Linked DNA regions of Sinorhizobium meliloti. Each later gene encodes a partner of the first gene's protein in a complex. Links are inferred from orthologs where the notes say so. Each region holds a gene or a part of one and is shown on either strand. Other genes may lie near its edges.

Region 1 (5,554 bases):
AGGACCACCTCCACAATATCGCGGTCTTCCCTCTCGCACTGCCCCTGATTGCCGGGCCGGGAGCGATCTCGGCAACCATCCTTCTCGGCAGCTCATTTCCCTCGGCACTGGAGCGGGTGCAGCTCATCGTCGTCATCGCCGCATCGATGGCGATACTGTTCCTGGCGCTGGTGATCGCCGAGCGTATCGACCGGTTCCTGGGCGTCACCGGCCGGGCGATCCTCACCCGCCTCCTCGGCGTCATCCTTGCGGCACTCGCCGTTCAATTCGTCGTGGACGGCGTGCGTTCGGCGTTTCAGGTCTGAACGCACAACGAGAACGGCCCGCAACGAAGCGGGCCGGATGGTCTCGGACTGGCTGGCGCAGTCGATCAGAACGGAATGTCGTCGTCGAGATCGCGCGAGAAGTTGCCGCCCTGGTTCGGCTGGTTCGATTGACCGCCCGACCGGGCGCCGCCCGAGGAGGGCCGCGACTGATCGTATTCCTCGTAGCCGCCACCGCCGTAGTCGCTGCCGCCGCGACCTGCGCCGCCGCCCTCGCCTCCGCGACCGTCAAGCATCGTCAGGGTCGAGTTGAAGCCCTGAAGGACGACCTCGGTCGAATAGCGGTCATTGCCGGTCTGATCCTGCCACTTGCGCGTCTGCAGCTGGCCTTCGATGTAGAGCTTGGCGCCTTTCTTCACATATTGTTCGACGACCTTGCAGAGGCCTTCGTTGAAGACGACGACCGTGTGCCACTCCGTCTTCTCGCGGCGCTCGCCCGAATTACGGTCGCGCCAGGTCTCGGATGTGGCAATTCTGAGGTTGGCGATCGGCCGGCCGTCCTGCGTGCGCCGGATTTCCGGGTCGGCCCCGACGTTTCCGATCAAGATCACCTTGTTGACGCTACCAGCCATATCGCTTTTCCCGTTCTTGCCGCCGGACCGCTCGGCCGGCTCTCCAATGTCTCATGAGCAAACACCTTAACGGGCCGCCGCCGCCGATACGCCCCGTATCGCGCATAATCCACAGCTGATTTGGCGTGGATATGGCAGAGTTTGTTCTTTTTTTGTTCTAGTATTCCTCTATGATCCTGTCAACCGAATCGCAATTGAGCCGCCTCTTTTGCCGATTGCGCCTCGACATGGGCGCGGCCGTCATTACATAGGGGGCTTTCAACCGACATACAAAGCTGGCCTTCCGATGAGCGAACTCAAGACCATCTCCATTCGCGGCGCTCGCGAGCACAATCTCAAGGGCATCGACCTTGATCTGCCGCGCAACAAGCTGATCGTGATGACCGGCCTTTCGGGCTCCGGCAAATCGTCGCTCGCCTTCGACACGATCTACGCCGAGGGCCAGCGGCGCTATGTCGAGAGCCTCTCGGCCTATGCGCGCCAGTTCCTGGAAATGATGCAGAAGCCCGACGTCGATCAGATCGACGGGCTCTCGCCGGCGATCTCGATCGAGCAGAAGACCACGTCGCGCAACCCGCGTTCGACTGTCGGAACCGTTACCGAGATCTACGACTATCTGCGCCTGCTCTTCGCGCGCGTCGGCGTGCCCTATTCTCCCGCCACAGGCCTGCCGATCGAAAGCCAGACGGTCAGCCAGATGGTCGACCGGGTGCTGGAGTTCGGCGAGGGGACGCGCCTCTACATGCTGGCCCCGCTCGTGCGCGGGCGCAAGGGCGAGTACAGGAAAGAGCTCGCCGAGTTGATGAAGAAGGGCTTCCAGCGCGTAAAGGTAGACGGGCAATTTTACGAGATTGCCGACGTGCCGGCGCTCGACAAGAAGTACAAGCACGACATCGACGTGGTCGTCGACCGTGTCGTGGTGCGGCCCGATATCGGAACCCGTCTCGCCGACAGTATCGAAACCTGTCTTACGCTCGCCGACGGCTTGGCGATCGCCGAATTCGCCGACCGCCCCCTGCCTCCGGAAGAGACCTCCGCCGGCGGCTCGGCCAACAAGTCGCTGAACGAAACGCATGAGCGGGTGCTGTTTTCCGAGAAGTTCGCCTGTCCCGTCTCGGGTTTCACCATTCCCGAGATCGAACCGCGGCTTTTCTCCTTCAACAATCCCTTCGGAGCCTGCACGACCTGCGACGGGCTGGGCAGCCAGCAGAAGATCGACGAGGCGCTGATCGTTCCGGAGCCGAACCGCACCCTCAGGGACGGCGCCATTGCACCCTGGGCGAAATCCACGTCGCCCTACTACAACCAGACGCTCGAGGCCCTCGGCACGGTTTTCGGCTTCAAGCTCGGCAGCCGCTGGAGCGAGCTTTCCGAGGAAGCACAGGAAGCTATTCTCCACGGAACGAAGGACAAGATCACCTTCCACTATCAGGACGGCGCCCGATCCTACAACACGACGAAGACGTTCGAGGGCATCGTGCCGAATCTCGAACGCCGCTGGAAGGAGACCGACAGCGCCTGGGCGCGCGAGGAGATCGAGCGCTATATGTCGGCGGCCCCCTGCCCCGCCTGTGCCGGTTACCGGCTGAAACCGGAAGCGCTTGCCGTCAAGATCCACGCGCTGCATATCGGCGAGGTCTCCGAAATGTCGATCCGCGCCGCACGCGACTGGTTCGAGGTCTTGCCCGAGCATCTCAGCACGAAGCAGAACGAGATCGCCGTGCGCATCCTCAAGGAGATCCGCGAGCGCCTGCGATTCCTGAACGACGTCGGCCTCGAGTATTTGAGCCTTTCGCGCAATTCCGGCACGCTTTCGGGCGGCGAAAGCCAGCGCATCCGGCTCGCGTCGCAGATCGGCTCAGGGCTGACGGGTGTTCTCTACGTTCTCGACGAGCCCTCGATCGGCCTGCACCAGCGCGACAATGCCCGCCTCCTGGATACGCTGCGGCATCTGCGCGACATCGGCAACACGGTCATCGTCGTGGAGCATGACGAAGATGCGATCCTGACGGCCGATTATGTCGTCGACATCGGCCCGGCGGCCGGCATTCACGGTGGCGAGGTCATTGCGGAAGGGACCCCTTCCGATATCATGTCCAATCCGAAGTCGTTGACGGGGAAATATCTCTCCGGCGAGCTTTCCGTTGCCGTGCCCGGCGAACGGCGCAAACCGAAGAAGAAAAAGGAAGTCACCGTCGTCGGCGCGCGTGCCAACAATCTGAAGAACGTGACCGCGTCGATCCCGCTCGGTGTCTTCACCGCCGTCACCGGCGTATCGGGCGGGGGCAAGTCCACCTTCCTGATCGAGACGCTCTACAAGGCTGCCGCCCGCCGCGTCATGGGCGCGCGCGAAAATCCGGCCGAACACGACCGCATCGACGGCTTCGAGCATATCGACAAGGTGATCGACATCGACCAGTCGCCGATCGGGCGCACGCCGCGCTCCAACCCGGCGACCTATACCGGAGCCTTCACGCCCATTCGCGACTGGTTTGCCGGGTTGCCGGAAGCAAAGGCGCGCGGCTACCAGCCGGGCCGCTTCTCCTTCAACGTCAAGGGCGGCCGCTGCGAGGCCTGCCAGGGCGACGGCGTCATCAAGATCGAGATGCACTTCCTGCCGGATGTCTACGTCACCTGCGACGTCTGTCACGGCAAGCGCTACAATCGCGAGACGCTGGACGTTCACTTCAAGGGCAAGTCGATCGCCGATGTGCTCGACATGACGGTGGAGGAAGGCGTCGAGTTCTTCGCGGCCGTTCCGGCGGTGCGCGACAAGCTGGTGACACTGAACCAGGTGGGCCTCGGCTATATCAAGATCGGCCAGCAGGCGAACACACTTTCAGGCGGCGAGGCCCAGCGCGTCAAGCTCGCCAAGGAGCTGTCGAAACGCTCAACCGGGCGCACGCTCTATATTCTGGACGAGCCGACAACCGGCTTGCATTTCCACGACGTAGCCAAGCTTCTTGAAGTTCTGCATGAGCTCGTCAATCAGGGTAATTCCGTGGTGGTCATCGAGCACAATCTCGAAGTCATCAAGACGGCCGACTGGATCATCGACTTCGGCCCGGAAGGCGGCGACGGCGGTGGCGAGGTCATTGCGCAAGGGACGCCGGAAGAGGTCGTGAAGGAGCCGCGCTCCTATACCGGCCAGTTCCTGAAGGAGCTTCTGGAGCGCCGGCCGGTGAAGAAGGTGGTTGCGGCGGAGTGATGCGTGGCCTCCTGAAAGCGGGTGGCGTCTCTGATTCGCCCCGGCTACAGCGGTTTTGCGTGTCTGAGTGAGCATCGAGGAGGAAGAGGATGGCAGATTCGGGACAGATCCGTGTCGGCATCGGCGGATGGAACTTCGAACCCTGGGAAGGCACCTTCTATCCGGACGATCTTCCGAAAAAGCGGCAGCTCGAATTCGCCGGCAAGGAATTGCGGACGATCGAGGTCAACGGCACCTATTACAGCTCACAGAAGCCGGCGACTTTTGCCAAGTGGGCGGCGGAGGTTCCCGACGGCTTCATTTTTTCGCTGAAGGCCAGCCGCTTCGTGACAAATCGCAGGGTCCTGTCCGAAGCCGGTGAATCCATGGAGCGGTTCCTGACGCAGGGGCTGACGGAACTCGGCGACCGCCTCGGTCCCATCCTCTGGCAGTTCGCGCCGACCAAGAAATTCGATGCGGAGGATTTCGAGGGATTCCTGAAGCTCCTGCCGGAAAAGCAGGACGGCCTGAAGCTCCGCCACGTGGTCGAAGTCCGCAACCCCAGCTTCCAGGTTCCGGACTTCGTCAAGCTCATTGAAAAATACAAGGTTGCCGTCGTTCTCGCCGAGCATGCGGACTACCCGATGATCGCCGATGTCACGGGTGATTTCGTCTATGCACGGCTGCAGAAGGGCAGCGACGAGGTGAAGACCTGCTATCCGCCGAAAGATCTCGATCGCTGGGCCGAGCGGCTGAAGACCTTTGCCGCCGGCGGTGAGCCGGACGACCTGGAGAAAGCTGCGCCGGAACGCCAGCCCGAGATGGCACCCCGCGACGTCTTTGCCTTCTTCATCACCTCAGGCAAGGTCAACGCTCCCAACGGCGCTAGGGAACTGCAGAAACGCGTGGGCTAAGGCCTGTTGAGATTCGGGATTCCCGCCGCGGCTTGTTTGATTACCTCATCCCTGTGCTCGTCACAGGGATCCAGCCAGACCAAGTCCTTGGGCTGAAAGAACGCTTTCCGCGCCGCAGACGCGGCGCTGCTGGATCTCTGTGACAAGCACAGAGATGAGGCAGGAGAGATTGCAGTCCTCCGATACGTTTCCTGAACCTAGGCGCCCCGCAACTAAAATCGTTAACGTGATCGATTCTAATGAGTTAAGACGCGGGGTGCGGGCGCCAGGGGAGTCCCAACGTCGCCCCTCCGAATCACCAAAACGGGCCGCATCACACACCCACCTGATTCGCAATCGCGAGTAGCGCTAGGCCGCGTCTTGTACCCGCTTTTTCATCCATAAAAATTTGAATTTGGGCCTGCCGCTAGCTCATCTTCGCAGGCAAGCGGTGGAAGTCCCTGTTTTTCAACGGATTGATCGATGTCCCCGTTTTCCACAGTCGACCCACACAAGATATAGCGCTCAAACTTCCGTCACAAACCACCCCTTGACGCCCCGAGGCGATTCACGGTTAAT
Region 2 (6,080 bases), 150 kb from region 1 along the record:
TTGGGACTACTTCCGAAATGCCTTCGCGCGGGATGCCGGCCTTCGCATCGATCACCTCCTGCTCAGCCCGCATGTCACCTTGAGGCTTTCGGCTGCGGGGGTCGACAGGCATGTCCGGGGATGGGAGCACACGAGCGATCACGCACCGGCCTGGATCGAACTGTCGGATGGACCTGCGGAGGAAGATCAATGACGATGAATGATTGGCGCGCCGAGCTGCGCCTCGAACTGGAAAAACTGGTCGACGCCGCTGTCGTTGCCGGCGCGCGCCAACGGGATGTCTACGCCGCCATTCTTGACGAGATTGGACAGCTTCGGCTCGCCTACGAACGAGACCCTGATCCCGCCGACGACATCAGCGAGCAGGTCATCGAAGAACCGTCCAACAATTGGCCCGCCGCCGACTAAGGGTGAACGAGACTTCGAGAATGGTCCGGCACGGTGTCGCCGGTCAGCACGGGTTTATGAAGTTGGTGATCGCGATCTGACGCAGCAGCACGCGGCGGATTCTGTTGAAATTCGGGATACCCGCCGCGGCTTGTTTGATCTCCTCATTCCTGTGCTCGTCACAGGAATCCAGCCAGCCCAAGTTATTGGGCTGGAAGAACTCTTCCCCGCGCCACGGACGCGGCGCTGCTCTCATCTCTGGGACAAGCACAGAGATGAGAAGGAGAGATTGCAGTCCTCCCCGCTCTGACCGACGCGCTCGGCAACCTTGTCCGCACCGACCTCCGCGCCGACAAAACCGGCCAGAGCTTCAACGCCATCAGCGATCTCGCAGCTGCCGCCAGAAACTCAAGATGTATCTCAACCGGCCTTTGCGAGCGCTGCAAGCTGCGTCATCACCATCGCGGCGCCGGAAAGGCGTTTTTCCGGAGTTGCGAGCTCGCGCTGGAAGAAAATGCTCTGGTCCGGGCGGATCTTGGCGACTGTTCCCTGTTTCGCGATGTAGCCCACGAGCGCGGCGGGATTGGGAAATTCCTTGTTGCGGAACTGGACCACGACGCCCTTCGGCCCCGCATCGAGCTTTTCGACATTCGCCGTGCGGCAGAGCGACTTGACGTAGACGATTTTCAGGAGGTGCTGCACCTCCGTCGGCAGCGGCCCGAAACGGTCGATCAGCTCCGCACCGAAGCCGTCGATCTCCTTGAGGTCGGTCAGTTCACCCAGGCGCCGATAAAGGCCGAGCCGCAGATTGAGGTCCGGCACATACTCTTCGGGGATCATCACCGGCGTTCCGACCGATATCTGCGGCGACCAGCCGGTATCGTGGATCTCCTCTTCGCCCTTGAGCTCGGCGACCGCCTCCTCCAGCATCTGCTGGTAGAGCTCGAAGCCGACCTCCTTGATGTGACCGGACTGCTCCTCGCCGAGCAGGTTGCCCGCTCCGCGGATGTCGAGGTCGTGGCTGGCGAGCTGGAACCCGGCTCCAAGCGTATCAAGCGACTGGAGAACCTTGAGGCGCCGTTCCGCCGGCCCGGTCAACGTCTTGTTGACGGGAAGGGTGAAGAGCGCGAAGGCGCGGACCTTGGAGCGCCCTACCCGACCGCGCAGCTGATAGAGCTGGGCGAGGCCGAACATATCGGCACGATGCACGATCAGGGTGTTGGCGGTCGGCACGTCGAGACCGGACTCTACGATCGTCGTCGAGAGGAGCACATCGTAGCGCCCCTCGTAGAAGGCGTTCATGATATCTTCGAGCTCGGTCGCCGGCATTTGCCCGTGCGCCACGGCAACCTTCAGTTCCGGCACGTCGGATTTCAGGAAATCGTGGATTTCCGGAAGATCGCTCACGCGCGGACAGACATAGAAGCTCTGGCCGCCGCGGTAGTGCTCGCGCATCAGCGTCTCTCGGATCACCAAAGCATCGAAGGGCGAAATGAAGGTTCGCACCGCCATGCGGTCGACCGGCGGCGTCGTGATCAGCGACAATTCGCGCACTCCGGTGAGGGCAAGCTGCAGCGTCCGCGGAATGGGCGTCGCCGAGAGCGTGAGGACGTGCACATCGGTCTTCAGCTCTTTCAGGCGTTCCTTGTGCTTGACACCGAAATGCTGCTCCTCATCGATGATGAGCAGGCCGAGATTGGCGAATTTGATCGACGAGCCGAGCAGCGCGTGCGTGCCCACTACGATGTCCGTCTTGCCTTCGGCGACCTCTTTCTTCGTGAGCGCCAGATCCTTCGAGCCGACCAGCCGTGAGGCCTGCTGTATCCGTATCGGCAAGCCGCGGAAACGATCGGAGAAGGTCTTGAAGTGCTGCCTCGCAAGCAGGGTCGTCGGCACCACCACGGCGACCTGCACGCCGTTCATCGCCGCGATGAAGGCGGCACGCAGCGCCACCTCTGTCTTGCCGAAGCCGACATCGCCGCACACGAGGCGGTCCATGGGCCGGCCGCGGCCGAGATCGTCGCGGACGGCATCGATCGAGTTCAATTGGTCCTCGGTCTCGTCATAGGGGAAGCGGGCGGCGAACTCGTCATAGACCCCGTCCTGCGCCGCAAGGACCGGCGCATGGCGCGTATGTCTTTCGGCAGCGATGCGGATGAGGCCGCCGGCCATGTCGAGCAGCCGTTTCTTGAGCTTGGCCTTGCGCGCCTGCCAGGCGACGCCGCCGAGCTTGTCGAGGACAGCATCGGTTCCTTCCGAGCCGTAGCGCGACAGAAGCTCGATATTTTCCACCGGCAGGAACAGCTTGGCATCGTCCGCATAGACGAGCTCGAGGCAGTCATGCGGTGCGCCGGCGGCCTCGATCGTCCTGAGGCCGACGAAGCGCCCGATACCGTGCTCGGCGTGTACGACATAACTGCCCTCGTCGAGGCCGGTCACTTCGGCGATGAAATCCGCGCCGCGCTTGCGCCGCTTGGAGCGGCGAACCAGACGGTCGCCGAGAATGTCCTGCTCGCCGATGACGACGAGGTCGCCGGTCTCGAATCCCGCTTCGAGGCTGAGAACCGCGGATGCGGCCTCCCCCGGCTTGAGCGAACCGATATCCGAGAGCGCCTTGACCGGACGGATATTGGCGAGACCATGCTCGGCCAGAACCTGAAGCAGCCGGTCGAGCGAGCCCTCCGTCCAGCCGGACACGATGACCTTTGCGCCTTTTGCCCGCTTCTCGGCGATATGCTTCACGGCCTGATCGAAAACATTGGTGCGCGTGCCGTCGTTGTCGGCCTCGCCCGCCGGTTTGGCCCAACGCAGGCCCTGACGCGCTTCGATGTTCACGACCTGGCGGGCTTCGCCCTCGTGTTCGGTAAAGGGCGAAAGGCGGACCGCATTGAGATCATTCAGGGCTTCGCCGAAGCCTTTCGCAGTGAGATAGAGCATGTCCGGCGGCACGGGCTTGTAGGGCGTGCCCTGGGTGACCTGAGACTTGCCCGGCGAAGCCGAGGCGAGGCGTGCGTCGTAATAGTCGAGAACGAGCTTCGAGCGCTCTGCCGCGGCCTCGCGCGCCAGATGGTCGGTGACGATGCGAAAGCCGTCGAGATAGTCGAAGACCGTTTCGAGCCGATCGTAGAAAAGCGGCAGCCAATGCTCCATGCCGGCATAGCGCCGTCCCTCCGACACGGCCTGATAAAGCGCATCGTCGCGCGTCGCCGCTCCGAAGAGAGAAAGATACTGCTTTCGGAAGTGGCTGATCGTCTCGGGCGTCAGGGATACCTCGCTCATCGGATTGAGGTCGAGGGACCGGACCTGCCCGATCGTGCGCTGGCTTGCGGGATCGAAGGAGCGGATCGCCTCGAGCGTGTCGCCGAAGAAGTCGAGGCGCAAAGGCTCGCCGCTGCCGGGTACATAGACATCGAGGATGCCTCCCCGTACGGCGAATTCGCCCATCTCGCGCACGGTCGGGACCCGTTCGAAGCCGTTTCGCTCCAGCCGGGCGGCAAGGTCGTCCATGCGGATCTGGTTGCCGGGCCGTGCCGTGAAGGCGAGGCTTTCGATCACATCCTGCGGCGAGATCCTTTGCAGCGCTGCATTGATGGTGACGAGCACGATCGCCGGATGCGGTTTCCTGCGGTGGGCGATCAACGCGCTCAGCGCGGCAAGCCTGCGCGCCGAGGTGTCGGCGCTCGGCGAGACCCGGTCGTAAGGCAGGCAGTCCCAACCCGGCAGCGTCAGGACCGGGATATCGGGAGCGACGAAACCGAGCACCTGTTCGAGGTCAGCGACCTTCTGGCCATCGGAGAGGATATAGGCGACGGGGGCCCCGGCCCGGGCCAGTTCGGCGAGAACGAGCGCCTCGGCACCCGTGGGCACCGGGCCGATCGTAATTTCCCGCGTCGCCGCAAGAATCTTCCTAGGGTCGAAGCCAGGTATCATCGTCATGTCTACTTCGTTTCGTGGCGAACCGGGTCGAAATCCGGGCGATAGGCAGCGATGCGGAAGAAGAGTTCCGTCGCATAACGCTCGGGCAGCGGTTTTTCTCCGGTGATCCAGCGGACGAGGTCGTTGTCCTCCTCCCCCATGATCGCTTCGAGTTCGTCGAGCTCCGCTTCGGACAAGGTGGCGAGCTCCGCCTCGGCGAACTGGCCGAGGATCAGGTCCATCTCCCGAATGCCGCGGTGCCACGCGCGGAAGAGAATCCTGCGCCGACGCGGGTCGAGATCGGCGCTCGTGCGCGAAATGCCGGTCATGGGATGTCCTTCCTGCTCTCCGCCGCTCTGCGGATCGAGATCATGGGCTCTATAAACGCTGGAAAGCAGGTTGTCAGCCTTGCCAAAGCCGGAATTATCGTCGCAATTTCATTGCTATGCGCCCTGCCCTGCTCGATCCGCTGTTTTCGCCCCTCGACACATTGCCCGGCATCGGCCCGAAGACCGGCGAACTTTACGCGCGCCTGCTCGGGCGCGAGACGGTTGAAGACTGCCGCGTCGTCGATCTCCTGTTCCATATCCCTCATTCGCTGATCGATCGTCGCCGCCAGCCCGGCATTGCCCATGCTCCAAACGGTGCGATCGTTACCATCACGGGCCGGGTAGACCGGCACCAGCCGGCACCCAGTGGCAGATCGAACGTGCCCTATCGCGTCTTTCTCCACGACGAGACCGGCGAACTGGCGCTCACCTTCTTCCGCGTCAGGGGGAACTGGCTCGAGAAGGCCCTGCCCATCGATGAGACGGTGATCGTCAGCGGCAAGGTGGACTGGTTCAACCGGCGGGCTTCCATGGTCCACCCCGACTACATGGTCCGTGCGGCCGAATCGGAGAACATGCCGCTCGTCGAGCCTGTCTACGGGCTGACGGCAGGCCTGACCTCGAGGCCCCTTCGCAAGTCGATCGAGGCGGCAGTGGCGCGCGTCCCGGACCTGCCGGAGTGGCTGGATGAGGCACTTCTGCGCCAACAGGGCTTCAAGAGCGCCAAAGAAAGCTTCCAGCGCCTGCACGAACCGCGGGACGAAACCGATATAGATGCGCAGGCGCCGGCGCGCCGCCGGATCGCCTATGACGAGTTCCTGGCGGGGCAGCTTTCGCTCTCCCTCGTTCGCCAGCGATTGCGCAAGGTCGCCGGTACGCCGATTCATCCGACCGGCCGGTTGAGCGGTCCGGTAATCGCAGCCCTGCCCTTCTCCTTGACGAACAGCCAGTCGGCGGCCGTCGACGAGATCCTTGCCGACATGTCCGGAGCCGACCGCATGCTGCGGCTGCTGCAGGGGGACGTCGGCTCCGGCAAGACGGCCGTGGCCTTGATGGCGATGCTGGCGGCGGTGGAATCCGGCGGCCAGGCGGTGCTGATGGCGCCGACGGAAATTCTCGCGCGGCAGCACCACGCCACGCTTTCGAGGATGGCCGCGCCGGCGGGCATCACGATCGATATCCTGACCGGCAGGACGAAGGGCAAGGAACGGGACGCGATACTGGAACGCATTGCCTCCGGCGAGACGCAGCTGGTCATCGGCACGCACGCACTCTTCCAGGACGCTGTGATCTATCGCCAACTCGTCCTCGCCGTGGTCGACGAGCAGCATCGTTTCGGCGTGCATCAGAGGCTGCGGCTGACGGCCAAGGGTATCTCGCCGCACATGCTCGTGATGACCGCGACGCCGATTCCGAGAACACTCGTGCTCGCCGCCTTCGGCGACATGG

What was found.
Region 2: the proteins of uvrA (region 1) and mfd are in contact, whole or in part, in a crystal structure (PDB 4DFC), measured with the Escherichia coli proteins. The link is inferred for Sinorhizobium meliloti from one-to-one orthologs.

What each region holds. Positions count from the first base shown.
Region 1 is NZ_JAGIOS010000001.1:3,499,164-3,504,717, forward strand. The notes cover bases 812-4,303. They hold uvrA (excinuclease ABC subunit UvrA), read left to right. Parts: upstream 812-1,181; coding sequence 1,182-4,103; downstream 4,104-4,303. Other genes in these bases: JOH52_RS17040 (single-stranded DNA-binding protein), read right to left, coding at 812-895; JOH52_RS17050 (DUF72 domain-containing protein), read left to right, coding at 4,193-4,303. In the rest of the region: JOH52_RS17035 (MarC family protein), read left to right, coding at 1-305; more of JOH52_RS17040, read right to left, coding at 371-811; more of JOH52_RS17050, read left to right, coding at 4,304-4,996. UniProt on the Escherichia coli protein: The UvrABC repair system catalyzes the recognition and processing of DNA lesions. UvrA is an ATPase and a DNA-binding protein. A damage recognition complex composed of 2 UvrA and 2 UvrB subunits scans DNA for abnormalities.
Region 2 is NZ_JAGIOS010000001.1:3,345,632-3,351,711, reverse strand. Bases 608-4,625 are described here. They hold mfd (transcription-repair coupling factor), read right to left. Parts: upstream 4,324-4,625; coding sequence 808-4,323; downstream 608-807. Other genes in these bases: JOH52_RS16185 (FAD assembly factor SdhE), read right to left, coding at 4,326-4,625. Outside these bases: xth (exodeoxyribonuclease III), read left to right, coding at 1-193; JOH52_RS16195 (hypothetical protein), read left to right, coding at 190-408; more of JOH52_RS16185, read right to left, coding at 4,626-4,631; ATP-dependent DNA helicase RecG, read left to right, coding at 4,748-6,080. UniProt on the Escherichia coli protein: Couples transcription and DNA repair by recognizing RNA polymerase (RNAP) stalled at DNA lesions. Mediates ATP-dependent release of RNAP and its truncated transcript from the DNA, and recruitment of nucleotide excision repair machinery to the damaged site.